DNA from 4 places in the Rhizobium sp. K33 genome. Region 2 is predicted to be linked to each of the others. Evidence: predicted binding sites of a transcription regulator. Region 2 holds the regulator's gene; each other region holds the start of a gene.

Region 1 (7,406 bases), 460 kb from region 2:
CGGCTCGACCGTGCAATCGAGGTCTTCGGCATTCACCGAGAGGATCTTGTTCATCCGGCTGAAATCGACGGAAATGCCGCCGAACGGGGCATTCACCTGACCTTCGAGCGAGGAGCCGGTCCCAAATGGCACGATCGGCACCCGATGCTCCGCACAAAGGCGCACCACTTCCCGAACATCCTCGCTGCTTTCGACGAAGACGACGCCGTCGGGCAACTGCGACGGCAGATAAGTCGTGGTGTGACTGTGTTGCTCGCGGAAGGACTGACCGGTCTGGAAGCGCTCTCCGAAGCGATGCTTCAGAAGTGGCAGAACGGAGACGATACCCTCTTCGTTGCGTTTGCCGTCGATCACATCCTTGCGGGCCATCCGCGACCTCCCGAAATCCTGTCATAGCGCGCACCGGCGAACTGCCGATGCGCTCCTGCTATGGGATAGGGTTTGGAGATTGTCCAGCCGTCCGACGGGCAGAGGAGGAGCATATCGCCCCTCCCCGTCACTCGGCAGCAATCCGCGGCGGTGCACCGGCATCATTGGCAATCTTCAGCGTCGCATCCTCGAGCTCCGTCTTCAGACGTGCCTCCTCCTGTGCATGCGGCTTGCTGAAGCGGGCGAGCAGCAGATAGGCAACGGGCGTGATGTAGAGCGTGACAAGGGTCGCGATCCCGAGACCGCCGACGATCACCCAGCCGAGCGCGATGCGTGCTTCCGCACCCGCCCCTTGCGCCAGCACCAGGGGCACACCGCCGAGCACGGTCGCGATCATCGTCATCATGACAGGACGCAGGCGGATCGTGCAGGCCGTTTCGATCGCCTCACGCACAGACAGTCCGCGATCGCGCAGCTGATTGGCGAATTCCACGATCAGGATGCCATTCTTCGCCATCACGCCGACCAAGAGAACGAGACCGATCTGGCTGTAGACGTTGAGCGTAGAGCCGGTGATGACGAGCGCGAAGACCGCGCAGGCGAGCCCGAGCGGCACGGTCGCCATGATGATCAGCGAGGACACCACACTTTCGAACTGCGCGGCGAGCACCAGGAAGATGATCGCAATCGCAAAGCCGAAGGTCAGCGCCATCCCATAACTGTTTTCCTCCAGCGTGGCCGCCTCAGCCAGCGGCATGAGACGCGAGCCGGGCGGCAAAAGTGGCTCCGCCAACTGAGTCACCAGCTCGACGGCATCGCCGAGCGCCACGCCGTCAGCAAGACCGGCTGAGAAGGAGACCGACGCCAGCTGCTGCTCGCGATTGAGCGTTGGCGCGACCGCCTTTTCCTCAAGCGATGCGATCGACGACATCGGCACGACCCGGCCGTCGGAGGTCGTCAGGAAGATGTTCTCGAGATCCGTCGGATCGTTGATCGGTGTCGTGCTGGACACCAGGCGGACCGGGATCGAATTGCCGTCGACAAACACGTCCGTGACCGAGCGTCCCTCCAGCAGCGCCTGCAGGGAGGTTCCGATCGCGCCGATATCGATCCCGAGATCGGACGCCCGCTCGCGGTCGATCGTCACCGAAATCTGCGCCTGAGTTGGCTCGTTGTCGATCCGCGGGGTCTGGAATTCCGGACGATCGCGCATCTGCTCGACCATGGCCAGCACAGCCTCGGTCAGCCGCTCATGACTGGCTCCGACCATGGCCATCTGCAGGCCACTGCCGGCGCCACGGATCCTCAAACTGTTCGTCTGGAAGACATTGCCGCGAAGCGCCGGCACCTTGGCGGCGGCCGCATTGACGTCCTGAACGATCTCGTCCTGCGATCGCTCGCGTTCCGACCAGGGGGCGAGCGTCATGACCATGAAGGCGCTGTTGGAAGAGCCCTGGCCCGAAATCGAGAAGATGTTCTGGATCTCGCCATTGTCCCGCAAGGGCTGAAGGTTCTCCTCGACCCGCTGCAACTGGTCACGGGTATAGGCGAGGCTCGATCCCTGCGGTGTCGTGAGCCGCATCAGGACGACCGAGCGGTCCTCGCGTGGCGTGATCTCGCTCTGGATCATCGTGAATGCGAGGTAGGCGGCGCCCGAAAACATGCCGGCCACGACAACCACGATCAGCGGGTTGCCAAGGCAGGCGCGCAGGCTGCGGCCATAGAAGCTTGCAAACCGCTTGCCGAAGGCGCCCAGCAGTCCTTTTTTCTCCTCGCTCTGGCGTGAGAGCATGCGCGACGCCATCATCGGGCAGAGCGTGAGTGCCGTGATCGAGGACAGGAGAACTGCAAACGCAAGCACGAAGCCGAATTCGCGGAAGAGACCGCCAAGCTGCCCCGGCAGGAAGGAAAGCGGAATGAAGACCGCGGCAAGCGTCGCCGTCGTCGCGAGAACCGCGAAGAAGACTTCCTGCGTGCCGAGCACGGCAGCCGCCCGAGGCCCCATGCCCTCGGCGCGTCGACGCACGATGTTCTCGAGCACCACGATCGCATCATCGACGACGAGACCGGTGGCGAGAACAATCGCGAGCAGCGTCAAGATGTTGATCGAGAAGCCGACGAGATAGATCGCAACCAAGGTCCCGATCAGCGCAACCGGCATGGTGAGCGCCGGGATCAGCGTCGCCCGCCAGTCGCGGAGGAAGAGGTAAAGCACGACCAGCACGATGATGGCGGAGAGGCCCAGCGCGATCTCCACCTCGTGCAGCGCGCCCTGGATGAACACGGCGTCGTCGCTGGTGACAATCACCCGTGTGCCCTCGGGCAGAGCACTCGCCATGGCATCGACAGCCGCATGGACGCCGGCCGAGATGTTCAGCGTATTCGACTGAGCCTGGCGGATGATGCCGAGACCGACACCCTGTACGCCGTTCGATCGGAGCGACGTCGAGCCGTCATCCGGTCCGAGCGTAACTGTCGCGACATCGCGCAAACGCACGCGTTCGCCGATCAATACATTCTCGAAATCCTCGACCGTCGTGAGGTTCGCCGTGGCACGGACGACAATATCCTGCGTCTGCGATTCCAGTGTGCCGGCGGGCACGTCGAGCGACGCGCTCTGCAATTCCGTGGCAAGATCGGCAACGCTCAGGCCCCGGCTCGCCAAAGCCGCCTGGTTCACGTCGATCCGGAAAACCTTTTCCTGATCGCCATAGATCTGAACATCGGCCACGCCTTCGACCGCCGCCAGGCGGTCGGAGATCTCGTTCTCGACCAGCAGCGTCAGGTCTTCCATGGAAAGCGTGCTGGAGGTGACGCCGAGGCGCATGATCGGTTGGGAATCCGAATCGGCCTTCACGATGCGCGGCTCGTCCGCATCATCCGGAAGCTGATTGCGCACCCGCGCGAGCGCATCCCGAACGTCGTTGGCAGCCACGGCGAGGTCGACATTGTCGCCGAATTCAAGCGTGGTCCGGCTATCCCCGAACGATGAGCGCGACGACATGGACTTGAGGCCGCTCACCCGGGCGACGGCCCCTTCGATGATGCGGGTCACCTCCTGGTCCATGGTCTGAGCGGATGCACCGTCATAGTCGGTGCTGACGGTGATCACCGGCTGGTCGACATCGGGCAATTCGCGGATTTCGATGCCGGCCAGGGCTGCCAGACCGGCAACGACAAGAAGTGTATTGAGCACCGCAGCCAGCACCGGCCGGCGGACGAACAGTGCGGTAAAGCTGCGGCCGGACTGTTCGGAACCGTTCTCTGTCGCGCTCATCGTGTGGCGACCTCCTCGGTACCGGCCCGATCGCCACCCGCGACCTCGACCGCGCCGCCTTCACGCACCCGCTGCAGTCCTTCGACCGCGACCACGTCGCCTTCCGTCAAAGAGGAGTCGACGAGGATCTGGTCGGAATTGCGCTGGACAATGGTGACGCGGGTCTTCACGGATTTGTTATCAATGATTTGCCAGACGAAAGAGCCTTCGCCATCCCATTGAACCGCAAGCGGGTTCACGGCCGCATACTGGTCGCCGGGGAATCGCATGACGACATTGAAGGACATGCCGGCGCGCAGCACATCGTCGGGATTGTCGATCTTCGCACGAATGCGGATCGTGCGGCTCGCCTCGTCAACTCGGTTGTCGACGGCCTCGACGCTGCCTTTGAACACCTGGCCGGGACGCGAAACGGAGCTCGCCTCGACCGCCATGCCGGGGGTTACGGCGGCTGCGAAACGCTCGGGCGCCCAGAAATCCACCAGAAGCTGGCTGCGGTTGTCGAGCGAGACGATGGCGGTCGTGTTCGTCACGTTGTCGCCTATGCTGACGCCGACGATCCCGATCGTGCCGTCGATCGGCGCCACGATGTCGCGACGTTTCAGATTGAGCTCGGCGGTCGTCAGCTGCAGCTGCGCCTGTTCCTCGGCAATCTGTGCGTCGAGAACGTCGAGGCGCGAGAAGCTCTGCAGGTTGCGATAGGACTCGGCCTTTTCCTTGGCGCTTCGCAGCGCAACGGCTGCCTGATCGCGCAGGATCACCTGCTCTTCGCGGTCGAGGCGGGCGATGATGTCGCCCCTTTTCACCTTCTGGCCTGAGGAGACCAGGATTTCCGCGATGGTACCGGAAGCCTGCGGCATGACGGTCACGGCCTCGATGGCCTCGCCGTCACCGATCGCGCTCAGCCGGTCATTGACCACGCCGATCGTCACCGGCTGGGTCGCTACAAGGATGTTCTGATTGCCGCCGCGGCGACCGCCCTGCCCTTGCCCCTGTCCCTGCCCTTGTCCTTGTACAGCGCCCTGAGCCGACTGACCCTGGGCCTGCTGTCCCTCGCCGTCAGGCTGACCCGAGACGAGAGCCACCACCGATTGCGGCACGCCCATGGACACGAGCGTCTGCCCCGCTCCCGGAGAAAAATAGACCCAGGAACAGAGGGCAACGAAAATTAGGGCAATACTGATGGCGAGTTGCTTCCAAAGCGGCATGCAGGGCTCCGAAATGTCGAACTGGATGATGTCGGTTAAGTATCGGGCGCAAACCCCAAGTGGCAATGGCAGAACGCCAAGCTTACTGATTTGTAATCTCGCGTCTTTTCACGCCACCGTGATCTCGGCCCGGCTGCATGCAAAGGAAAGTCTCAGGCGGCGAGCTTAGCACATCCCGTCAGACACGCGCCTGGAAATCCGTGCGCAACACGGCGCAAGGAATAAAACCAGAACGCCGTCACTGGCCTTTCCGACCCGAATCACTACATTGGGCCGCATGAGTAACGGTTTCGACGACATTCCCTTCTTCGACGAAGAGCCCGCGCCGCGCAAGCCGGCTGGATCTCCTGCCCCCGCGGCTGGCACGCCTGCCGCCGGAGGACTGGGCATTGCCGCCCGCGCCATGGCCGCCCGTGACCAGGCTCGCGCGCCCGATTACCTCTCCGGCTTGAACCCGGAACAGCGAGAAGCCGTCGAAACCATCGATGGTCCGGTCCTCGTGCTTGCGGGCGCCGGCACAGGCAAGACGCGCGTTCTCACCACCCGCATCGCCCACATCCTGGCAACCGGCAAGGCCTTTCCGAGCCAGATCCTGGCGGTGACCTTCACCAACAAGGCAGCGCGCGAGATGAGGGAGCGCATCGGCCATCTGGTCGGCGGTGCCGTCGAAGGCATGCCCTGGCTCGGCACCTTCCACTCGATCGGCGTGAAGCTTCTGCGCCGGCATGCCGAACTGGTGGGCCTCTCCTCCGACTTCACCATTCTCGATACCGATGATGTCGTGCGCCTGATCAAGCAGATCATCCAGGCCGAGGGTCTCGACGACAAACGCTGGCCGGCCAAGCAGTTCGCCCAGATGATCGATGGCTGGAAGAACAAGGGCCTCGACCCCGCGCAAATCCCGGAAGGTGACGCCCGCGCCTTTGCCAATGGCAAGGGCCGCGAACTCTATGTCGCCTACCAGAACCGCCTGAAGACCCTGAATGCCTGCGATTTCGGCGATCTGCTGCTGCATCCGATCCGCATGTTCAAGGCGAACCCGGACGTGCTCAAGGAGTATCACCAGCGCTTCAAATACGTGCTGGTCGACGAGTATCAGGACACCAACACCGCGCAGTATATGTGGCTGAGGCTGCTTGCCCAACGTCCCCCGGGCGTGCCGCAGAATGTTTGCTGCGTCGGCGATGACGACCAGTCGATCTATGGCTGGCGCGGTGCCGAGGTCGACAACATCCTGCGCTTCGAGAAGGATTTCCCGGGCGCCAAGGTCATCAAGCTGGAGCGCAACTACCGCTCGACCGAACACATCCTCGGCGCCGCCGGTCATCTCATTGCCCACAACGAAGGCCGCCTCGGCAAGACCCTGTTTACCGACCGCGTCGACCCGAACGACGGCAAGGTCGTCGTCCATGCTGCCTGGGATTCGGAAGAGGAAGCCCGCGCCGTCGGCGAAGAGATCGAGCAGCTGCAGCGTCAGCAGCATCCCTTGAACAACATGGCGATCCTGGTCCGCGCCTCCTTCCAGATGCGCGAGTTCGAAGACCGCTTCGTCACGCTCGGCCTGAACTACCGCGTCATCGGCGGCCCTCGCTTCTACGAGCGCCTCGAAATTCGCGATGCCATGGCCTACTTCCGCCTCGTCTGCCAGCCGGCCGACGACCTCGCCTTCGAGCGCATCGTCAACACGCCGAAGCGCGGCCTCGGCGACACCACGATCCGCAACCTGCACGACTATGCCCGCGCCCGCGACATCCCGATGCTCGCGGCAGCCGCCGACATCATCGAGACCGACGAATTGAAGCCGAAGGCGCGCAAGGCGCTTTTCGACGTCGTTACCGACTTCCGCCGCTGGCAGTCGCTTCTCGAAAACACGCCCCATACCGAACTTGCCGAGCAGATCCTCGACGAGAGCGGCTACACGGCCATGTGGCAGAACGACAAGTCTGCAGAAGCGCCGGGACGGCTGGAAAACCTGAAGGAACTCATCCGCTCGATGGAGGCCTTCGAGAGCCTGCGCGGCTTCCTCGAACATGTCTCGCTGGTCATGGATGCCGAGACCAACGAAAACCTCGATGCCGTCTCGATCATGACGCTGCACTCGGCCAAGGGACTGGAATTCGAGACCGTCTTCCTGCCGGGCTGGGAAGAAGGCCTATTCCCCCATCAGCGGGCGCTGGATGAAGGCGGCCGCTCTGGCCTCGAAGAAGAGCGTCGCCTCGCCTATGTCGGCATCACCCGCGCCAAGCGCCGCTGCCACATCTGGTTCGTCTCCAACCGCCGCATTCATGGCCTCTGGCAGTCGACCATGCCCTCGCGCTTCCTCGACGAACTGCCGCCGGCGCATGTCGAGGTCGCCGAAGCCGAGACCTCCTATGGCGGCTATGGTCGCAACCCCTATGGGCAGTCCCGCTTCGACAAGCAGGAGCCCTTCCAGAACAGCTATTCCACGCCGGGCTGGAAACGCGCCCAGGCGAACAAGACGGATGCCACGCGCGACAACTGGGGCACTCGCTCAGGCCATGCTGTCGAGCGCATCGGCTATGGCGAAAGTG
Region 2 (7,406 bases):
TTCGTGGTGTTGAGGGACATGCCGAAGGAATGGGCCGTCACATCCCGCTGGTCGAGAACCGTTTCCAGGAAATACTGGAAGTCGCTCGGATTTTCCTCCACCAGAACGATCCGCGCGAGGCCCGCCGCACCATTGGCATGGACCAGAAGCGCGCCGCGATCGGCAGGGATCGGGTTCACGCGCTGGCAGCTGAAGGCGAAGAAGTCCGGCGCCCGGAGATCTGCCGCGAAGGCGAGCCGGAACGAACCTTCCGCCGTCCGCCCATCGGGAAACCGGAACTGCCGCGAGAAAGAGAGGATGGGACCGGCGCTCATCCCCTCGTCGCGGTAGAGCTGATCATCGGCTACCGCATCATCCGACTTGACGATGAGGGCGGACAAGCCTTCGCCGTGCCGGAAGCGAAAAGCCTGGTCGCGCGCCACGAACACATTGCCCGTGCGCGCTGCTTCCAGGCAGTCCTCGCGGCTCCCGACAGCCAGCGGCTCCAGATAGGTATCATCGGCGAAAAAGACGCAGGCATTTTCAGTGCCGAAGGGATGGCGTGCGTCGGTTGCGACGGTGAAGCCCAGCAGGCTCAGTCTCTCCCGGCTGGTCTCAAGATCGGTCACGGGCAGGACGAGATGATCGATCGCCCGCGGGCCAGACATGGAATTGGACATCATGGTTTCCTGTTTTCGGGCAAGATTTAGGAACTGCGCGATGGGCTTGAAAGGGCAGCGACCGCCTGTCGTAGCGCGTCGATTTCCTGGCGGGTTTCGCGCAACTCCGTCAGGACCTGCTCGTCGATCTTGTGATGCAGCGCCAGGACTTCAATCTCCGCCTTCAGGTTGATCTCGTAATCCTTCGCCGCCATGAAGCGATCACGCTCGGCCTGTCGGTTCTGGCTCATCATGATGATCGGCGCCTGGATGGCGGCCAACATGGAGAGGAGCAGGTTGAGGAAGATGAAGGGATAGGGATCGAGCGAGCGCGTCGCGAGAATCACCGTGTTCAGGATGACCCAGGCCGCGAGGAACACGAGGAAGCCGATGATGAAGCCCCAGGAGCCGCCGATCCGGGCGATGCCGTCCGCGAGGCGCTGACCGAAAGTGGCATGCGCGAGAAAATCCTCGCCGGCATTGGTCGAGACCGTCCGGCGCTCCCGCGCGCGTTTCAATACCTTCTTCTCCGCCGAGGACAGATCCGCCGCAGACTTACCCAGTAGAAGCTTTTCGATATCCTTCAGCATGCCGATGCGTCCTTGCGCGTGGATAGAGCCGCCACCTGCCTTGATGCCGCTCGACTGCGGCGAAATCGGCTCGTGTCAGTTCTATTTCTGCCGCCTATCGCATTTTCTCACCGGCTCTTCACGGAAATTTATCCCCTTGCGGAACACAAATGGAACAGATAGTGTCTGTTCTGGATTTGTTTCACCCTAGGGGCACCGCATATGCTGACGCGCAAGCAACAGGAACTGCTTCTTTTCATCCACGAGCGGATGAAAGAATCGGGCGTCCCGCCTTCCTTCGACGAGATGAAGGATGCGCTGGACCTCGCATCGAAATCCGGCATCCATCGCCTGATCACGGCGCTCGAGGAACGCGGCTTCATCCGCCGTTTGCCGAACCGCGCCCGCGCGCTCGAAGTGATCAAGCTTCCGGAGGCCTATTCACCGAGTATCCAGCCCCGCCGCGGCTTTGCCCCAAGCGTAATCGAAGGCAGCCTCGGCAAGACCCCGCCGGCGCCAACGCTGAGCAAACCGCCGGTCGAGGACAACAGCTCTTCCATTTCGGTGCCGGTCATGGGGCGGATTGCCGCTGGTGTGCCGATCTCGGCGATCCAGAACAACACGCATGACATCACGGTGCCCGCCGAGATGATCGGATCCGGGGATCACTATGCGCTCGAGGTCAAGGGCGATTCGATGATTGAGGCCGGCATTCTCGACGGCGACACGGTCATCATCCGCAACGCGTCCAATGCCAATCCCGGCGACATCATCGTGGCCCTCGTCGACGACGAAGAGGCAACGCTGAAGCGGTTCCGCCGTCGGGGTGCATCGATCGCTTTGGAGGCCGCAAACCCCGCCTACGAGACACGCATCTTCCCGCCGGACCGCGTCAAGATCCAGGGCAAGCTGGTCGGTCTCATTCGCCGCTATCACTGAGATCAGCGGCGGACGTTGGAGGCGTCGGTTCGGTTGGTCCCTGCCCTCGTGATGGGACGCCGTGTCGGGAGGCGGTCGACGCCGTGCGCCAGTCGTAGAGCCGGTGCGCCGTCCATGGTCTCGGCGCGCCGTCGAAGGATGACCTGACCATCAGTTTGTCAGGATTATCAGCGAGGCCGAAGACCTCGACCGCACCTGAGGCTCTGAGGCTTGTTTGTGAAAACAAGGTAGCGCCCGACCGGCAGGCTGTCATTCGGGTCCGTGCGGCAAGGACAACGATGCTTGCGCGATCACAGGCGAGGCCCAGAAGATCCGAGCGATCGATGGTGATCAGCAGTTTCCCGGTCGAGAGCTTCAAGACACAAGCCTGCTTGATGCAGACAAACCGGGTCGCCTGGGCTGCCGATGTGAGACGGTCGAAAGCGGCCTCCGCCTCTCTGGTCTGCACATCCGTCCACTCCTCGCCGATGCGCCAGTCCGGTGCCGGCGGCAGAGTTTCCGTGAGCATGCGAGGTGCGGTCGCAGCTTCATGCCCGAGCACCGGCTTCCATTGATCGAAGACAAAGGCCGGCGGGCGTAGTCTGTTGGTCGCGAAGCCTGATGTTTCCCCTGTGCCGGTCCAGACGCCGACGAGACGGCCGTCCTCGCTGATCATCAGCTCGCCAATCGATCTCGGTGCGGCCAGCCATGTCGCCGCCACCGTGACGGCGATCAACGCGGTGCCGGCATGCTTCAGGCGCGTGCGCAGCAAGGTCAGCAGCAACATCCCGGCAACAGTGCCAGGCAGAAACAAGAGGGGCAGACGCGGGAAGACATAGCCGCCGCCCCAGCCTGCCACCGTGTGCGCGACCTGCAGGACCAATTCGAGCCCCTGCCCCATGATCCAGAAGAAGGGCGCGTCGAGACCGAATGGCATCAGCAGCATGGCGATGAAGCCCGCCGGCATTACGACCAGCGAGATCAGGGGCATGGCGGCGAGATTGGCCTCCAGGCCATGGGTCGACAGGCGGTGGAAATGGGTGATGGCAAAGACTGCGGTGGCAAGCCCACCGATCAGCGAGGTCGCGAGCGTTCCACCGACGAAAGCAGCACCTCCGGCTGCCACGCGCCAGCCGAGGCCGCGGGCCGGCGGCAGGATCGCCCGCGGTCGGGCGCGCCAGCCGGCATAGCCTGCGATAAGCCCCGCGGTCGCTGCAAACGACATCTGGAAACTGGGTCCCATGACCGTCGACGGCTGCAGGCAAAGGATCGCGGTTGCCGCCAGCGCAAGATTGCGCAGGCTGATCGCGGGTCTGTCGAAGAGCACGGCAACCAGCATGATTGCTGTCATCAGATAGGCTCGCAGGGCCGAGACCTGATAGCCGGAGATCAACACGTATCCTGTTGTTGCAAGAAGCGCTCCGACAGCCGCGATTTTCTTGATTGGGTAACGCGCCGCGAGCACCGGCGCCAGACAGAGCAGCCCGCGAAGTCCAACGAAGAAAATCCCGGCCGCAAGCGCCATGTTGAGGCCCGAGATCGCCGTGATATGGGCGAGACCGGAGACCCGCAGAGCTTCCGTCGCCTCCTCGGACATGGACCGGCGTTCGCCCGTGATGATCGACGCTGCGAAGGCGCCGGGATCACCGGGCAGGATGCTTCGAATGCGGTTCGATATCTGGTCCCTGAGCGAGAAGAGTGCAGCATCGAATCGGGTGGAGAAACCGAGCTCGACCTCCATGTCTGCCGGCTCTCGGCTGGGCGGGCCCAGGAAGAAACCGACGGCACCGATGCCGGAAAAATAGCTTTGAAAGGCAAAGTCGTTGAGGCCAGGAAGCGCGGGTCCTGACGGAAGCGACAGGCGTGCCCGGCCGGTCAGGCGGTCGCCGATGGATGCAGGGACGTGTCTGCTGCGGGCCAGGAGGTTTGCCCGCACAGGCGGACGTCGCACCGTCGGTTCCACCGTTGACGTGATCCTCAGCGTGTAGCGCCATTCCCCGGTGGCACCCTGCTCTCTCCGCTCGACGACTCCCGTTACCGTGGTCACCAGTGGCTGATCAAGGATGACGGTCGCCAGCCGCCGCGTCTCCCATTCGGCGCATAGCATGCCCGCGACAAGCAGACAGGCGGCTCCAACGGACGCGTGAACCACCGTATCGCGGGTTGCGAGCAGGAGGGCGACCGCCAGAAGTGCAAGGGCCGGGCCAAGGACGATTGCCGCGGGCGGGCTCTCGATGCTGAACCAGAGTGCAGCACCGGCACCAAGGCAGACGGGCACGAAGAGGAAAAGATGTCCATGGTGCACCTCCTCGCTCACCGACCGTCTCACGGCGAGGTGCAGGCGCGCCAAACGGTCGCGGGCCTTCACAACCAGACCGGCTCCGGTGAGACGTTGTGGTGGTCGCGGATCAAGCGGGCGCAGGCTATCCGTTCGCGCCAGCCTCTCCGCCTGCACGAGCTCTCCGCCCCCCTGCCTTTCTGCCACGTCCACCATATGGTTTGCCCGGCCGGACACGCCCCATCCGCATCCAGGATAGGCCAAAACCGAAAGCAATCAAAGCGTGTAGAGCGGAGCGATTCTGCCGCCTATCCGGGCTTCAAACGATTAGAACCGATCGGTTCGATTGTTGCCGTTTTCGCGACGCACAATTTGCCCTTTGGATAGCTTGGCATTAACTTCGGTATCATATAGCTACATCACACGCTTAACCGATGGCGGCTTTTTCAAGACGCCTTCCCGCCAATACCGGAGGATCAGCATGACGGACAAAAGCGCTTCTTTGAAACTCGGGGACAAGACGGTCGACCTGAGCGTCAAGGCCGGCACGATCGGCCCTGACGTCATCGACATCGGCGCCCTTTACAAGCACACGGGTACGTTTACCTACGATCCGGGCTTTACGTCCACGGCATCCTGCGAGTCCAAGATCACCTATATCGACGGCGACGAAGGCACGCTTCTGCACCGCGGCTATCCGATCGAGCAGCTTGCCGAAAAGGGCGACTTCCTGGAAGTCTGCTACCTCCTGCTCTACGGCGAATTGCCGACGGCAGCGCAGAAGAAGGACTTCGACTATCGCGTCACGCACCACACTATGGTGCACGAGCAGATGACCAAGTTCTTCTCCGGTTATCGTCGTGACGCCCATCCGATGGCTGTCATGGTCGGCACCGTCGGCGCGCTCTCCGCCTTCTATCACGACTCGACCGACATCACGGATCCGCATCAGCGCATGGTCGCCTCGCTGCGCATGATCGCCAAGATGCCGACGATCGCCGCGATGGCCTATAAGTATCACGTCGGCCAGCCCTTCGTTTACCCGAAGAACGACCTCGACTACGCCTCCAACTTCCTGCGCATGTGCTTTGCCGTGCCTTGCGAAGAATATAAGGTGAACCCGGTTCTGGCGCGCGCCATGGACCGCATCTTCATCCTGCATGCCGATCACGAGCAGAATGCATCGACCTCGACCGTGCGCCTCGCCGGCTCGTCGGGTGCGAACCCGTTCGCCTGCATCGCAGCCGGCATCGCCTGCCTCTGGGGTCCTGCCCATGGTGGCGCGAACGAGGCGGCTCTCAACATGCTGATGGAAATCGGCTCGGTCGACCGCATTCCGGAATATATCGCCAAGGCCAAGGATAAGAACGATCCGTTCCGCCTGATGGGCTTCGGCCACCGGGTCTACAAGAACTACGACCCGCGCGCCAAGATCATGCAGAAGACGATGTATGAGGTTCTGGAAGCGACCGGTCACGGCGACGACCCGCTGATGAAGGTGGCGCTCGAGCTCGAAAAGATCGCGCTCAACGACCCCTACTTCATCGAGAAGAAGCTCTACCCGAACGTCGACTTCTACTCCGGCATCACGCTGCGTGCGCTCGGCTTCCCGACGACCATGTTCACCGTTCTCTTCGCGCTCGCCCGCACCGTCGGCTGGATCGCGCAGTGGAACGAAATGATCGAAGATCCGCAGCAGCGTATCGGTCGTCCGCGCCAGCTCTACACCGGCGCCCCGAAGCGCGACTACAAGCCGCTTTCGGACCGCTGAGTCCATTCCACATTTTGACACATCGAGAAGGCCGGCTCTGTCCGGCCTTCTTGCGTTTCGGGTCTCGGGACGGACGCTTTTGCGGCTCAAGCCGGTCAAACTCCCCGTGATGGATCCGCATTTCGCCGCTCCACGCCTTCAATTCCCGAAAGCTTTGTTCTAAGGAAGTCAACCTGCTTCGTCCCGGACGAAGATTTACAATGAGGTTTATGCGTCCCGATGCTCGTCTTCTTGAGAAAAGCTTCCCAAACCCTGTTCGCCAAGATCTTGCTTTTGCTGCTCGTCGTGTCCTTCGGCGTCTGGGGCGTCTCTGCCTCGCTGTTCAGCAATACGTCGGATACCGTGGTTGCCGTGGGTGACCAGACCGTCTCGTCCAACGACTTCGCCTTTGCCTATCAGCGGCAGGTCGCGGATATGAGCAGCCGGTTCGGGATGCAGCTCACCACCGAACAGGCACGTGCCTTCGGCATCGAAGCGCAGGTATTCTCGCAGCTTGCCGCCGGCGCGGCTCTCGACCAGCTCGCTGCCGACATGAATCTCGGTCTGTCCCAGGACCGCCTCGCCCAGCTGATTGCCGAGGATCCGGCCTTCAAGAACGCGGCCGGCAATTTCGATCGCGCCCTATTCTCGTCTCGCCTGCGCAGCGCAGGTCTGCGCGAGGACGACTATATCGAGGAGCGCTCGAAGGTCGCCATCCGGAGCCAGATCGTCGACGCCACGGCAGACGGTTTCGTCGCGCCAAAGGTGCTGGTAGATGCGCTCAAGACCTATCGTTACGAAAACCGTGACATCAACTATCTGCTGCTGACCAACGCCAATATCGAGCCGGTCAAGGCACCCGACGACGCAACGCTCGCCGCCTGGTTTGAGACCACCAAGTCCGGCTACCGCGCGCCGGAATATCGCAGCTTCAACTATGTGAAGCTCGAGCCTTCCGACATCGCCGATACGGCTGCCATCACCGACGAGCAGATCCGTGAAGACTATGAGCGCCGCAAGTCTTCCTACGAGATTGCCGGCACCCGTACGATCGAGCAGCTCTCGTTCGAAAGCCGCGAAATGGCGGAAGCCGCCCTGCAGGAACTGCAGAACGGCACCAGCTTCGACCAGCTGGTCGCAGACCAGGGCAAGACGGCCGGCGACGTGCTGCTGGGTGATTTCACCCGAGACCGCCTCCCCGACCCGGCTCTCGCCGAAGCAGCCTTTGCCGTGACGACCGAGGGCGGCACGAC
Region 3 (7,406 bases), 360 kb from region 2:
CCTGCAGTCGGCCGAGCTCTGGCAGGAAAGCGGTCGTTACGAGGATTACGGCAAGGAAATGCTGCGCATCCGCGACCGGCAGGACCGCCCCATGCTCTACGGCCCGACCAACGAGGAGATGATCACCGACATCTTCCGCTCGTCGGTGAAGTCCTACAAGAGCCTGCCGCTCAACCTCTACCACATCCAGCTGAAGTTCCGTGACGAGATCCGTCCGCGCTTCGGCACCATGCGCTCGCGCGAATTCCTGATGAAGGACGCCTATTCCTTCGACCTGACCCAGGCCGACGCGATACATTCCTACAACAAGATGTTCGTCGCTTACCTGCGCACCTTCGATCGTCTCGGCCTGCGCGCCATCCCGATGCGCGCCGACACCGGCCCGATTGGCGGCAATCACAGCCACGAATTCATCATCCTGGCCGATACCGGTGAATCGGAAGTCTTCTGCCACAAGAGCTTCGTCGACTTCGATATTCCTTCTGTCGATACTGATTTCGACAGTGTCGACGGTCTGCAGTCGATCTTCGACAAGTGGACCTCGGTCTATGCCGCAACCTCGGAAATGCATGATGAGGCCGCCTTCGGTGCGATCCCGGACAGCGACCGCCTCTCGGCGCGCGGCATCGAGGTTGGTCACATCTTCTATTTCGGCACGAAATATTCCGAGCCGATGGGCGCCAAGGTGCAGGGTCCCGATGGCAAGGAACACCTTGTCCACATGGGCTCCTATGGCATCGGCCCGACACGCCTTGTTCCCGCCATCATCGAAGCCTCGCATGACGAGAACGGAATCATCTGGCCGGCGTCTGTCGCGCCCTTCGATGCCGTTGTGATCAACATGAAGCCGGGTGATGAGGGCTGCGACACGACCTGTGACCGCCTCTACACCGCCCTGCAGAATGCCGGCAAGGACGTGCTCTATGACGACACGGACGATCGCGCGGGCACCAAGTTCGCGACCGCCGACCTGATCGGCGTTCCCGTCCAGGTCATCGCCGGTCCGCGTGCCGTCGCCGCTGGCGAGGTGGAGCTCAAGGACCGCAAGACCGGCGCCCGCGAGACCCTCACGATCGAGGCCGCGATCAACAAGCTGACGGCCTGAGGCTTTTCGCCTCAAGCCGAACCGAGACTGGGTGTGCGAAACCGCAATCCCGAGGCAAGGAGAGACCATGGCGACGACGGCCGCTGGCAACGAGACGGCAGACAAGGGGAAGGCGGCATCAGCGCGCGCCTTTTCCGGCTTTGAGCGCATGGTGGCCTGGCGCTATCTGCGCGCCCGCCGCAAGGAAGCCTTCATCTCCGTGATCGCCGGCTTCTCCTTCATCGGGATCATGCTGGGTGTCGCAACCCTGATCATCGTCATGGCCGTGATGAACGGCTTCCGCACCGAGCTCGTCTCGCGCATCCTTGGCATCAACGGCCATATGATCGTCCAGGCCGTCGACCAGCCGCTGAGCGATTATGCCGGGCTTGCCGAACGTTTTGCGGCAGTCCCGGGCGTCACCATGGCGCTGCCGCTGGTCGAGGGCCAGACGCTGGCCTCGGGCCGTGAAGGGGCCGGCACCGGCGCGCTCGTGCGCGGCATCCGTCCGGATGATCTGACGAAGCTCACCGTCGTGTCGTCCAACATCCGCTCCGGCGACATGGTCGGCTTTGCCACGGGGCAGGGCGTCTTGATCGGATCGCGCATGGCCGCTCAGCTTGGTCTGGCCGCTGGAGACACCATCACCCTCGTCTCGCCGGAAGGCGATGTCACGCCGCTCGGTGTCAATCCGCGCGTCAAATCCTACCCGGTCTCCGGCATCTTCGAGATCGGCATGTCCGAATATGACGCCTCGATCATCTATATGCCGCTCGAGGAGGCCCAGCTCTATTTCAACGTCGAAGGCATCGTCCAGTCGATCGAGCTCTTCATCGCCGATCCCGACGCCGTCGACGAACTTCGCCCGCAGATCGAGGAGGCCGCCGGCCGGCAGATCTTCCTCACTGACTGGCGCCAGCGCAACCAGACCTTCTTCTCCGCACTGCAGGTCGAGCGCAATGTCATGTTCATGATCCTGACGCTGATCGTTCTGGTCGCGGCTCTAAACATCATCTCCGGCCTGATCATGCTGGTGAAGGACAAGGCAAGCGACATCGCCATCCTGCGCACCATGGGCGCGACCTCGGGCGCGATCATGCGGATCTTCTTCATGACGGGTGCCGCGATCGGCACGGTTGGCACGATCGCCGGCGTTTTTCTGGGCGTGATCGTCTGTCTCAACATCGAGAGCATCCGCCAGTTCTTCTCCTGGGTCTCCGGCACCGTGCTCTTCGATCCGGAACTCTATTTCCTGAGCCAGCTGCCGGCCGACATGAACATGAGCGAGACGCTCTCCGTCGTTATCATGGCGCTCAGCCTGTCCTTCATGGCGACCATCTTCCCGGCCTGGCGGGCTTCGCGCCTGGATCCGGTTCAGGCCCTGCGTTACGAATGAGGATGCCGAAATCAATGGCAAAAGACGTGGTTCTCACGCTCACCGGCATCGATCGCCATTATGGTCAGGGCGAGACTGTCCTCTCGATCCTCAAGGGGGCGGACTTCACGCTGCGCAGCGGTGAGACGGTTGCACTGGTCGCCCCGTCAGGAACCGGCAAGTCGACGCTTCTGCATGTGGCGGGACTGCTCGAACACCCCGACGGCGGCGAAGTCACCGTGGGCGGTGTCGCCTGCCAGGAGCTCGGCGATGAGGAACGCACCGCCATCCGCCGCAAGTCGATTGGCTTCGTCTATCAGTTTCACCATCTCCTGCCGGAATTCTCCGCGCTGGAAAATGTAATGATGCCGCAGCTGATTGCGGGACTGTCCAAGCCGGAAGCCGCAGAACGCGCCAAGCAGCTTCTTGACTATATGCGCGTCGGCCACCGTGCCGACCACCGGCCTGCCGAATTGTCCGGCGGTGAGCAGCAGCGTGTCGCCATTGCCCGTGCGGTTGCCAACGCGCCGCTTGTCTTGCTCGCAGACGAGCCGACCGGCAACCTTGATCCGGAGACGGCGAGCTACGTCTTCTCGGCGCTTGAAGCGCTCGTCCGCCAGTCCGGTCTTTCGGCCATGATCGCGACCCACAATCACGACATCGCGCGCCGCATGGATCGCTGTGTGACCCTCGTCGACGGCAAGGTCGTCGAACTCGAGGTCTAAGACCCAAATCCCAGTCTGAAGCAGGCCCGTGCCTCGGTAGAATCGCTCTACCGAGGTTCACGGTTTTTTTGGGTTGACTTTGGAACAAGATAAGAACAAAATAAAAACATAAAGGGACAAGGAGACAGAAATGACCGATATTCTTCGCGACGTTGCTGCATTTGCCTCGATGGCCGTATTCGTATCCAGCATGACCCTGCTGATGATGGCTCTCTGAAATCAAGGGCGGCAAAGCTGGTGAGGAAGGCTTTGCCGCCCGACTTCCTTCTGGACTTCGCGGACGCGAAGACCGAAAATCCCGACCGATTCATGAAGCAAGGAATGAAGCGGTATGGGCGAGGGCAGCGTCGCTAAGGAAGCGTCCGGTGGGCAGGGCAATGGCCCCGGTTTTGTGCATCTGAGGGTGCATTCCGCCTATTCGCTGCTCGAAGGCGCGCTGCCGCTTAAGAAGATCCTCGGCAAGGCTGTTGCCGACGAGCAGCCGGCGATCGCAATCACAGATACCAACAATCTCTTCGTCGCGCTGGAATTCTCCCAGAAGGCGCTCGGGGACGGCATTCAGCCGATCATCGGCTGCCAGCTGTCCATCGATATGGAGGATTCCACCGGCGAAAAACGCGGTGGCAACGGGCATCTCCCGGATCTGCCTTCCGTCGTTGTTCTGGCCTCCGATGCAGACGGGTATGAACGGCTCGTCGATCTGGTGAGCCGTGCCTATCTCGGCGGCGATGCCGGGCAGCCGACGCATGTGAAGCTCTCCTGGTTCGAAGAGAGTGGCACGGAAGGGCTGATCCTGCTCACCGGCGCTGGCGGTGGTCCTGTCGACAGGATGCTGAAAGACGGGCACAAGGCTCAGGCGGAAAGCCGGCTTCTTGCGCTGAAGCAACTGTTCGGCGATCGACTCTATGTCGAACTGCAGCGGCACGGGGAATACGATCGCACGCATGAGCGGCGCATGGTGCAGCTCGCCTACCAGCATGACATCCCTCTGGTCGCCACCAACGAGGCCTTCTTTCCGGCGCGGGATGATTATGATGCCCACGATGCCTTGATGGCGGTTGCCCACAACGCCATCGTCTCCAATGACGATCGCTTCCGTCTGACCCCGGACCATTATCTGAAGAGCCGGGCTGACATGATGAAGCTCTTCGCCGATCTGCCGGAAGCGCTCGAGAATTCCGTCGAGATCGCTCGACGCTGCTCCTTCATCCTCGATACCCGCAAGCCGATCCTGCCGCGCTTCACCGGCGGCAGTGATGACCCGGAAGAGGCCGAACGCGAGGAAGCGCTCGAGCTTCGCCGCCAGGCGGTCGAGGGGCTCGACCAGCGCCTCGCAGCGCTCGGCATGGCGCCGGGCTACGAGGAAAAGGACTATCGCGAGCGGCTGGAATTCGAGCTTTCGGTCATCGAGCGCATGAAGTTTCCTGGCTACTTCCTGATCGTTTCGGACTTCATCAAATGGGCCAAGCAGCATGACATCCCGGTCGGCCCAGGCCGTGGTTCCGGTGCGGGCTCGCTGGTTGCCTACGCGCTGACGATTACCGACGTCGATCCCTTGCGCTTCTCGCTGCTCTTCGAACGCTTCCTCAATCCGGAACGCGTCTCGATGCCCGACTTCGACATCGACTTCTGCCAGGAGCGCCGCGAAGAGGTCATTCGCTACGTTCAGCGAAAATACGGCCGCGAGCAGGTGGGTCAGATCATCACCTTCGGGTCGCTGCAGGCCCGTGCGGCTCTGCGCGACGTCGGCCGCGTGCTCGAAATGCCCTACGGCCAGGTCGACAAGATCTGTAAGCTCGTGCCGAACAATCCGGCCAATCCGACGCCGCTGTCGAAGGCGATCGAGGAGGAGCCGAAGCTGCGCGAGGCGGCCGACGAGGAACCTGTCGTCGCGCGCCTCCTGGAAATCGCCCAGAAGATCGAAGGCCTCTACCGTCACGCCTCGACCCACGCCGCCGGTATCGTCATCGGCGACCGCCCGCTGTCGAAGCTGGTGCCGATGTATCGCGATCCGCGTTCCGACATGCCGGTCACCCAGTTCAACATGAAATGGGTCGAACAGGCCGGCCTCGTGAAGTTCGACTTCCTCGGCCTGAAGACGCTGACCGTTTTGAAGACGGCGGTCGATTTCGTCGAGGAACAACGCGGCATCAAGGTCGATCTGGCGGCGATCCCGCTCGATGACGTCAAGACCTATGACATGCTGTCACGCGGCGAGACTGTCGGCGTCTTCCAGGTGGAAAGCGCCGGCATGCGCAAGGCCCTGATTGGCATGCGCCCGGACTGCATCGAGGACATCATCGCGCTCGTGGCACTTTATCGCCCGGGTCCGATGGAGAACATCCCTGTCTACAACGCCCGCAAGCATGGCGAGGAGGAGGTTGCCTCCGTCCATCCGAAGATCGACTACCTGTTGAAGGAAACCCAGGGCGTTATCGTCTACCAGGAGCAGGTCATGCAGATCGCTCAGGTCCTGTCGGGCTACTCGCTCGGCGAAGCGGACCTTCTGCGCCGCGCCATGGGTAAGAAGATCAAGGAGGAAATGGACAAGCAGTCCGCCCGTTTCGTCGACGGTGCGATGAAGAATGGCGTGTCCAAGCCGCAGGCAACGAACATCTTCGAACTGCTTGCCAAGTTCGCGAACTACGGCTTCAACAAGTCGCACGCGGCAGCCTACGCCATCGTCTCCTATCAGACGGCCTACATGAAGGCGCATTACCCGGTCGAGTTCCTCGCCGCCTCGATGACGCTCGACATGTCGAACACGGAAAAGCTGGTCGACTTCCGCCAGGATGCCGGCCGTCTCGGCATCGAAGTCGTGCCGCCCTCGGTCCAGACATCCTATCGCCATTTCCAGACCGGCCCGAACCGCATCTATTACGCGCTCGCCGCCATCAAGGGCGTGGGTGAGGGGGCCGTCGACCACATCGTCGAGGTGCGCGGCGACAAGCCCTTCGACAGCATCGAGGACTTCTGCCTCCGGATCGATCCCAAGCAGATCAACCGTCGCGTCTTCGAAAGCCTGATCGCCGCCGGCGCCTTCGATTGCTTTGGCCGCGACCGCGCCGAACTCGTCGGCAGCATCGATCGCATCATGGGTTATGCCCAGCGCGCCCAGGAAAACGCCGTCAGCGGCCAGTCCGACATGTTCGGTGCAGGCGGTGCCAGCGGCCCCGAGCGCATTGCCTTTGCGCCCTATACGCCGTGGCTCTCCTCGGAAAAGCTGATGCGTGAATTTCAGGTGCTCGGCTTCTATCTCTCCGCCCACCCGCTCGACGCCTATCGCGACTTGCTTGAAAAGCTGCGCGTTCAGAATTTTGCGGATTTCTCCGTCGCGGTGAAACAGGGCGCCACCGCCGGTCGTCTCGCCGGCACGGTGATTTCGAAGCAGGAGCGCAAGACGCGCACCGGCAACAAGATGGGCATCGTCACCTTCTCGGATGCCTCAGGCCAGTACGAAGCGGTGCTGTTCTCCGAAGGGCTGAACCAGTATCGCGATCTCCTCGAGGCTGGGAAATCTCTGGTGATCACGGTTCAGGCCGAAGAGCGCCCCGAAGGCATCGGCCTGCGCATCCAGACGGCCCAGTCGCTGGAAGAGCAGTCGATCCGCATGCAGAAGGCCATGCGCGTCTATGTCCGTGATTCCGGTCCCCTGCGCGCCGTGGCCGCCCATCTCAACGCAAGGGGTGACGGTCTCGTCTCCTTCATCGTCATCAAGGACGAGGGGCAGCGCGAGATCGAGGTGGAACTCACCGAGCGCTTCCGGATTTCGCCGGAGATCGCAGCGGCGATGCGCTCGACGCCCGGCGTTCTGGATGTGGAGCTCGTCTGAGTTCAGACCCTTGGCCTGGCCCGTGTCACGGTGATGAAATCCGTGCCGTTCCCAGTCTCCTGACCGAGGCCCGTGTCGGAAATGGTGATCGACGACCCTTCGCTCAGCATGGTCTCGATGCGGGCGCGCAGCTCATCGGGCATCACAATGCGCGAAAGTGCCGCTTCAGCCGTGAAGAGTGCAGGGTCGTCTGCCAGGATCGTGATCCCAAGCCGCTTCTGGGTGGAGGCGGGCAGGTGGTCGTCGAGCGTCACGCCGCGCCAGACTGCCTTGCGCTTGAAGCGGTCGACATCGGTCGCTTCGAGGAAATGGGTGCCGAGCGCCTTTTCAGGCTCCTTGAGATCGATGGGTGCCGAGAACAGCGGCTGGAACTTCTGCCGGATCATCAAC
Region 4 (7,406 bases), 1.1 Mb from region 2:
GTCGGTCGCTTCGGCACCGAGCTTTCCCAGGACGACAATCTGGTTCTGAAGGCCCGTGACCTGCTGCGGGTGGCCCTTGACGCCCAGGGTCAGCCATATGGCCCAGTCGCGATCACGCTCGACAAGAGCCTGCCGATCGCCTCGGGCATCGGTGGCGGATCGGCGGATGCGGCTGCCACGCTGCGGGGGCTCCTGAGGCTCTGGAAAGCCGAACTGCCCGCTCAGACACTCCAGGAGATCGCAATCCAGCTGGGCGCCGACGTGCCGATGTGTCTCGCCTCCACGCCCTTGCGCGCCAGAGGCATCGGCGAGGCGATCGAGAAGGCCGCGATGCCCTCCGTGCCGCTGGTTCTGCTCAATCCCCTGAAGCCCGTCTCGACCCCGGAGATCTTCCGCAGCCTGACGCGGCGGGACAATGCACCGATCGGCGAGATGACTGCGGCGCCCAACGTTTCGGAATGGATGAAGTCGCTCTCGGTGCTGCGCAACGACCTGCAGCCGCCGGCCGAAGCGCTGGTGCCGGAGATTGCCGAAGCCTGCGACCTGCTTCGCCAGAGCCTTGCCGGTTTCGTGCGCATGTCCGGCTCTGGCGCTACCTGTTTCGGTCTCTACGAGACCGAGGCTGCAGCGATGAAGGCCGCCCTTGCGCTTTCGGCCTATCGGCCGAACTGGTATGTGCTTCTGACACGCACCGTCCCGGGAGAAAGCTGATGAGCCGCATCGACGAGAGCCGCCCCTTCATCCCCGTGGGCATTGCCGTGCTCACGGTTTCCGACACCCGCAGCCTCTTCGACGACAAATCCGGCGACACGCTGGTTGCCCGTATCGAAGAGGCCGGCCATCGGCTCGTCCAGCGCGCCATCGTGAAAGATGACAAGGCCGCGATCCGGGCGCAGGTCGAAGACTGGACGAAGCAGCCGGAGATCGATGTCGTTATCACCACCGGCGGCACGGGCTTTACCGGCCGGGACGTGACGCCCGAGGCGCTGGAGCCGCTGTTCGAAAAGCGCATGGACGGCTTTTCCGAGGTCTTCCACCGCATCTCCTACGACAAGATCGGCACATCGACGATCCAGTCTCGTGCTACGGGCGGCGTTGCCAATGCCACCTTCATCTTCGTGCTGCCCGGCTCGCCCGGCGCCTGCAAGGACGCCTGGGACGGCATCATCAAGCTGCAGCTCGACTATCGGCACATGCCCTGCAACTTCGTTGAAATCATGCCACGGCTCGACGAGCACCTGAGGCGCAGCCAAGGCTGAGCGCCGTCTTCTCGTACACGGAAATCCGGATCAGCGACGTGCTTCGCGCGCGACCCAGGAGGGTATGATCTCGGAGGCCAGACGGCGTGGCTTGTGGCCTTTCGCAAGCTGCAGAAGCTCCCTGCCCTCTCCGGCCAGGCCCAGCGCCTGACGCTTGGGAATGAGCAGACCGTTTTCCAGAAGCGGCCGGCTGCGGGTCAGGCGGCGGTAGAATGGCAGACGATAGAGCCGCGATTCGGAGAATCGGGCCGGGGCCTTGTTCAGCGCCACATATTCGGACACCTCATCGACCCAGCCTGCCCCCAGTCGCGCCCCCGGCTCGATCAGCAGCAGCCACTGACCCCGCGCCGTCGCCAGCAGATCCTTCATGTCCCATTGCTGATAAAAGCGGCAACCGGCGGCGTCGGCGACCAGCGAGGAGCCGTCTTGCGAGCCGTGATCGAGGACAATGACATCGCTGACAAGACCCTCGACAGCGCCTGCCACCAGCACGGACAGGGTCTGTGCCAGCTCGGGTTCCTGATCGTGGCATTCCATGATGACTGTGAGCATTGCCTATATCTATCGCATTGCACAAACTTTTGCCACAAGCAGTTTGGATGAAGTTTGTTCTTGCATTGTTCTCATTTTCCGTTTAGGAATAAAGTCATTGAGCGGGGCTGCAAAGCCTGCGAGGAGCAAACATGAACGAGCTGTCTCTTGTGAGCCAGGCTGCCTTCCAGCCCGGCAATACGGCAGATATTGCCGATGCGATGATGAATGCTTCGGGCATGCGGATCGAGATCGATCGGCGGCGCGGACGTGCGGCCGGCATCAATCCCGCAGGGCGGTTCGAGAGCCAGGAACGCGTGGCCTTCGACGATGGCTGGCAGACGCTCGAGGACATGCCGCCCTTCCGCACCGAGGTGCAGGTGGAAAAGCCGCGCAGCGTCATCACCCGCAACGAATCTCCCGATATCCCCTTCGATCGCTCGATCAACCCTTATCGCGGCTGCGAGCATGGCTGCATCTATTGCTTTGCGCGGCCTACGCACAGCTACATGGGCCTGTCGGCCGGTCTCGACTTCGAGGCCAAGCTGTTTGCCAAGCCGGATGCGCCGCGCCTCCTGGAGCGGGAGCTTTCCAAGCCCGGCTACAAGGTGAAGCCGATTGCTATCGGTACCAATACGGATCCCTATCAGCCGATCGAACGGGAATGGCGCATCATGCGCCAGATCCTCGAGATCCTGGACAAGGCGAACCACCCGGTGGTGATCGTGACCAAGTCGGCGCTCATCCTGCGCGACATCGACATCCTGAAGTCCATGGCCGAACGTGGTCTGGTGAAGGTCGGAATTTCGGTGACGACGCTTGACCGCAAGCTGGCACGGACGATGGAGCCCCGCGCCTCGACCCCGGCCAAGCGGCTGGAGGCGATCAAGGCGCTGTCGGAAGCCGGCATTCCTGTGGCGGTGATGATGGCCCCGGTCATTCCGGCTCTAAACGACCACGAGATCGAGCGGATCCTCGATAGCGGCAAGGCGGCCGGCGCGTCGGAGGCAAGCTATGTGCTCTTGCGCCTCCCGCTCGAAGTGAGCCCGCTGTTTCGCGATTGGCTCTTGCAGAACTATCCGGACCGCTATCGGCATGTGATGTCGCTGGTGCGTTCGATGCGCGACGGCAAGGATTATGACGCCGAATTCGGCAAGCGGATGAAAGGTGCCGGCCCCTATGCCTGGCAGATCAGCCGCCGGTTCGAAATGGCAACCAAACGGCTCGGCCTGATGCGCCGCAGCCTGCATCTGAGGGAAGATCTGTTCGTCTCGCCCAACAGCGACGGGGTTCAACTCTCTCTGCTCTGACGGGTTTCTATTCGTGATTCCGGTGCTGTTGTCCGCCGCCTCGCACCGGATGTGGTCCCTGGTAAGCCGCCCCTGTCGCCATGATCGGCGATCGGGACCGGGGACTTGCAGGAGGTCGGGTGCGCGTGCGATTTCTGCCGCATGAAACGTCGCACGCCACCCGATTCTCCTGGCCTCTTCCCTGACCTGCCGCTGGTTCCAGATTTCTCGCTCGAGAGCCGCGCCAAGCGCCGCGGCAGCTGGCCGGTCGCCGGAACCGATGAGGCAGGACGCGGGCCTCTGGCAGGACCGGTCGTTGCCGCCGCCGTGATCCTCGACCCCAAGCGCATTCCTGAGGGATTGAACGATTCGAAGAAGCTCTCGGCGAGCCAGCGGGAAGCGCTCTATCAGGTTATCCTGCGGCAGGCGACGGTCTCCATTGCCTCGTCGTCACCCCGGCGCATCGACCTCATCGACATCCGCAAGGCGAGCCTCGATGCCATGCGCCGCGCTGTGGCGGGGCTCGACCAGGAGGCATGCCATGTGCTGGCCGATGGCCGCGATGTTCCCCCTGGTCTGATCTGCGCCGGGGAGGCCGTGGTGAAGGGCGATGCGCGGTCGGTCTCCATCGCAGCCGCCTCGATCGTCGCCAAGGTGATGCGCGACCGGATGATGGTTCGCGCCGGGCTCGTCTATCCCGACTACGGTTTCGAGGTGCATGCCGGTTACGGCACAGACCGGCACCGCAGCGCCATCGTCACCCATGGCCCCTGCCCTCTGCATCGCATGAGCTTCCGCCCCCTGAAGGCCGAAGCGCCGGAAGAAGCCGACATCATCCAGGACTAGTGCCGGAAGGCCGTCCTCCGCATTGAAGCTCAGGCAAGACGATCGCGGGACCCGTCTTCCCATGCGGCTGCGGCACGGTCACCGCACAAAAGGAAACGCCCCGATCGGCGAACCAATCGGGGCGTCATTCATAACTTTCCAGAGGCTGTCTGAAATCAGTTGAGGCGCGACTTCACTTCGCCAACGGAGGCCTTGAACAGCGACTGCTGAACACTTTCGTCGGCCTTCTTGGCCAGAACCTTTTCGGCAGCAGCCACAGCAAGGTCGACGGCGGCGGCGCGAACGGCGTTCACAGCTTCGGTCTCGGCCTGCTTGATCTTCTGCTCGGACAAGGCGTTGCGGCGGGCAACGAATTCCTCGGTCTTCTGCTTGGCTTCAGCCGTCAGGGCTGCTGCTTCGCGTTCGGCAGCAGCAACGATGGCTGCAGCCTCGGCTTCGGCTTCCTTGCGCTTGCGCTGGTATTCGGCCAGCAGGTGCTGTGCCTCTTCACGCAGGCGCTTGGCTTCGGCGAGTTCGTCGCGGATCTTGTCCGCGCGCTCGTCGAGAGCCTTGGCCATCATGCCGGGAACCTTGAGGTAGGCAATCAGGACGAAGAAGAGAACGAGCGCAACGAGTGCCCAGAATGTAGCGTCCATGGTGCTCAGGCTCCCTGCTTGGCGATGCCGGAGACGGCAGCCTTGATGTCAGCCGCGGTCGACTTGGTGCCGATGAGTTCTTCGACAATCGTGCCGACGGTGTCGATCGCGATGGTATCGACTTCGGCGAAGGCGCGAGCCTTGATGTCGGCAATGCGGCTTTCGGCGGCAGCGATCTTGGCGGACAGTTCCGCTTCGATGGCGGCGCGTTCAGCATCGGCCTTGGCCTTGGCTTCGTCGCGGGCAGCGGAAGCGATCTGGCCGGCTTTCGCCTTGGCCGCGGTCAGCTCGCGCTCGTAGGTTTCGATGGCGGCATCGGCCTCCGACTTCAGACGAGCAGCCTCGTCGAGATCCTGGGCAATGCGGTCGTGGCGGTTTTCGAGGATACCGCCGACGCGGGGCACGATGACCTTCTGCATGAGCATGTAGAACACGCCGAACGTGATCACCAGCCACAGAAGCTGCGACGGATAGGTCGAGAAATCGAACGGCGGGAACACGCCGCCGCCATGAGCCTCGTCGTGGGCCACGCCGGTCTCGGTGTGAAGCTGGCCTTCTGCCGGGGTTTCCTGGGCAAAGGCGGGGGTCACAAACATGCTCACCTCCAGGTGTATGCTCAAATGCGCGAGATCACGGCTGCCTTGTTGGCGCGCCGTGATCCCAAACTCCAGCCGTTATTAGACGGCGAACAGGAGAAGGAGAGCGATGAGCAGCGAGAAGATGCCCAGAGCTTCCGTAACGGCGAAGCCGAATACCAGACGGCCGAACTGGCTGTCGGCAGCCGACGGGTTGCGCAGAGCGCCCGTCAGGTAGTCACCGAAGATACGGCCGAGAGCGAGGGAGGTACCAGCCATGCCGAGGCATGCGAGACCCGCGCCGATGTACTTTGCTGCTTCCGCTTCCATATGGATACTCCTTCGAATGGGTTGTTGCGGCTGTTTTTGACACCCGGGTGGCCGGGGCCAGCGACTTTATTCTCAGTGACCACCATGCACGGCGTCGTTCAGGTACATGCAAGTCAGTACCGCGAAGACGTAGGCCTGCAGGAAGGCAACGAGAAATTCGAGAGCGGTCATGGCGACCGTCATGATGAGGGGCAGGATCGAACCCGCAACGCCAACGGCACCGGCAGCGCTCATGGACACGACGAAGCCCGCGAAGACCTTGAGCGTGATGTGACCGGCCAGCATGTTGGCGAAGAGACGGACGGAAAGGCTGATCGGGCGGGACAGGAAGGACACGACCTCAATCGCGGATACGAGCGGCAGAAGCGCGCCCGGCACGCCCGAAGGCGCGAAGATCGAGAGGAAGTGCAGACCGTGCTTATAGAAGCCGTAGATCAGAACCGTCAGAATGACGAAGAGGGCCAGAGCAAAGGTGACGATGATCTGGCTGGTGATCGTGAAGAAGTAGGGGAACATGCCGAGCAGGTTTGCGGTCAGCACGAACATGAACAGCGAGAAGACCATCGGGAAGAAATGCATGCCCTTGGCGCCCGCGCCTTCACGCAGCATCGAGGCGATGAACTCGTAAGCCATTTCGGCGACCGACTGCATGCGGGTCGGGATCAGGCCGCGGTTCGAGGTCGAGAAATATAGGAAGCTCGAAGCAGCGGCCACGGTCGCAACCATGAACAGCGAGGCATTGGTGAACGAGAAATCAATTCCGCCGATTTCGATCGGGACAATCTTCTGGACCAGGAACTGATGCGTAGGATCGTTTGCCACGTTCTGCTCTTTCGCTTTCGCCGCCGAAGCGGACAATTCTCATTCGGGCTGGCGCGTCAGCGACCGTCGCCCTTGTCTTTGAATTCCATCCTGCGATCGGCCGGATGCGGCGAGGCCACAATCCCGACGACGCGCATGACGTTCAACACGCCGGCACAGAAGCCGATCAGAAGCAGGACAATCATGCCCCACGGCCCCGTACCCACAAAGTAGTCGAAAAGATAGCCCAGAAGTGCGCCAACGATGATCGCGGAGATGAATTCGCTCGAGATCTTCATCGCCATTCCGTAGCCCTTGCGGGTCTCGTCGGCGTTTCTCTCGGCGCGTTCCTCATCCCTGGCCTTGCCATCCCGCTCTGCGAGTTCGCTGGCCAGTCGTCTGCGGCGCTCTTCCAGATCTTCTTCCCGGTGGTCCGTCATGGCTCTCTCCGTCCGTTGCCTGTTTCAAGGGCCGTTCTTGCGCCCGATTTGAATGCAGAAACGGCGAGATAGAAAGCCTTCTGGCCCGCTTTGAAGTCGGGCGCACCATAATTTTGAGGCCCTGCATAGTCAAGGCATCAGGGCACCAAGTTTCACCACAAATTAACCCCGAAAAATCATAGACTTAAGTCCAATGTGAGGATTCATTGCAGATGACGGACGCCAAATCCGGTCAAATGGCCGCAAGGGGCGACCAGAATCTGCCACATTCACGTAGAAGTGCCGAGGATGTCATGGACTGGTCGCAACTGCGGCGGCGGTGAAGTTGCCATCCGCGCTCGAAGATTGAACGATCAGCTTCCTTTTTGCCCGAGACAGGCCCATGGCGCGCTTTTTACTGCGGATCCTGATCAGCATTGTCGTCGGCTGGATGGTCGGCGTGCAGTCGGCCCTTGCCTTCGGTCCTGAGGGCAACCTGACGCCGATGCTCTACATCTTCGTCACCGTGCCACTGACCTATGCCTGCTCATTCCTCGTCGTGCCGCTTTTGAGCGGCTGGCTCGACCGATTGCGATAGTCGGCTCAGCTCCAGCCGCCGCCATAGGTGCGGTAGAAGATATGTTTGCCGATCTTCTCGACGCGCTTCATCGTCGGGCCCCAGGCGGGCTTCACATAAGTGGCGTGATAATGCGTGGCCGAG

The links. The regulator LexA, encoded in region 2, represses DNA repair genes until DNA is damaged. The targets are predictions, from matches to a motif close to TGTTCNNNNTGTGTTCNG.
Region 1: a site for LexA is predicted at 5,072-5,089, ahead of M1E12_RS09840 (ATP-dependent helicase). Genes of this name have one in related genera too.
Region 3: a site for LexA is predicted at 3,265-3,282, ahead of dnaE (DNA polymerase III subunit alpha). Genes of this name have one in related genera too.
Region 4: a site for LexA is predicted at 1,867-1,884, ahead of M1E12_RS02055 (PA0069 family radical SAM protein). Genes of this name have one in related genera too.

The regions. Positions count from the first base shown of each region.
Region 1 covers NZ_CP096478.1:1,970,045-1,977,450, forward strand. The annotation lists gene M1E12_RS09825 (FAD-binding oxidoreductase) at 1-369, opposite strand, end outside; gene M1E12_RS09830 (efflux RND transporter permease subunit) at 497-3,646, opposite strand; gene M1E12_RS09835 (efflux RND transporter periplasmic adaptor subunit) at 3,643-4,854, opposite strand; gene M1E12_RS09840 (ATP-dependent helicase) at 5,132-7,406, shown strand, end outside.
Region 2 covers NZ_CP096478.1:1,508,455-1,515,860, reverse strand. The annotation lists gene M1E12_RS07605 (VOC family protein) at 1-659, opposite strand, end outside; gene M1E12_RS07600 (DUF1003 domain-containing protein) at 686-1,228, opposite strand; gene lexA (transcriptional repressor LexA) at 1,430-2,146, shown strand; gene M1E12_RS07590 (ComEC/Rec2 family competence protein) at 2,127-4,442, opposite strand; gene gltA (citrate synthase) at 4,885-6,174, shown strand; gene M1E12_RS07580 (peptidylprolyl isomerase) at 6,394-7,406, shown strand, end outside.
Region 3 covers NZ_CP096478.1:1,149,936-1,157,341, forward strand. The annotation lists gene proS (proline--tRNA ligase) at 1-1,105, shown strand, start outside; gene M1E12_RS05690 (lipoprotein-releasing ABC transporter permease subunit) at 1,173-2,480, shown strand; gene M1E12_RS05695 (ABC transporter ATP-binding protein) at 2,495-3,184, shown strand; gene dnaE (DNA polymerase III subunit alpha) at 3,516-7,016, shown strand; gene M1E12_RS05705 (L,D-transpeptidase family protein) at 7,019-7,406, opposite strand, start outside.
Region 4 covers NZ_CP096478.1:442,603-450,008, reverse strand. The annotation lists gene M1E12_RS02070 (4-(cytidine 5'-diphospho)-2-C-methyl-D-erythritol kinase) at 1-711, shown strand, start outside; gene moaB (molybdenum cofactor biosynthesis protein B) at 711-1,259, shown strand; gene M1E12_RS02060 (glycosyltransferase family protein) at 1,290-1,811, opposite strand; gene M1E12_RS02055 (PA0069 family radical SAM protein) at 1,943-3,100, shown strand; gene M1E12_RS02050 (ribonuclease HII) at 3,242-3,925, shown strand; gene M1E12_RS02045 (F0F1 ATP synthase subunit B) at 4,081-4,560, opposite strand; gene M1E12_RS02040 (F0F1 ATP synthase subunit B) at 4,566-5,156, opposite strand; gene M1E12_RS02035 (F0F1 ATP synthase subunit C) at 5,238-5,465, opposite strand; gene M1E12_RS02030 (F0F1 ATP synthase subunit A) at 5,538-6,287, opposite strand; gene M1E12_RS02025 (AtpZ/AtpI family protein) at 6,344-6,706, opposite strand; gene M1E12_RS02020 (hypothetical protein) at 7,089-7,283, shown strand; gene M1E12_RS02015 (cell wall hydrolase) at 7,289-7,406, opposite strand, start outside.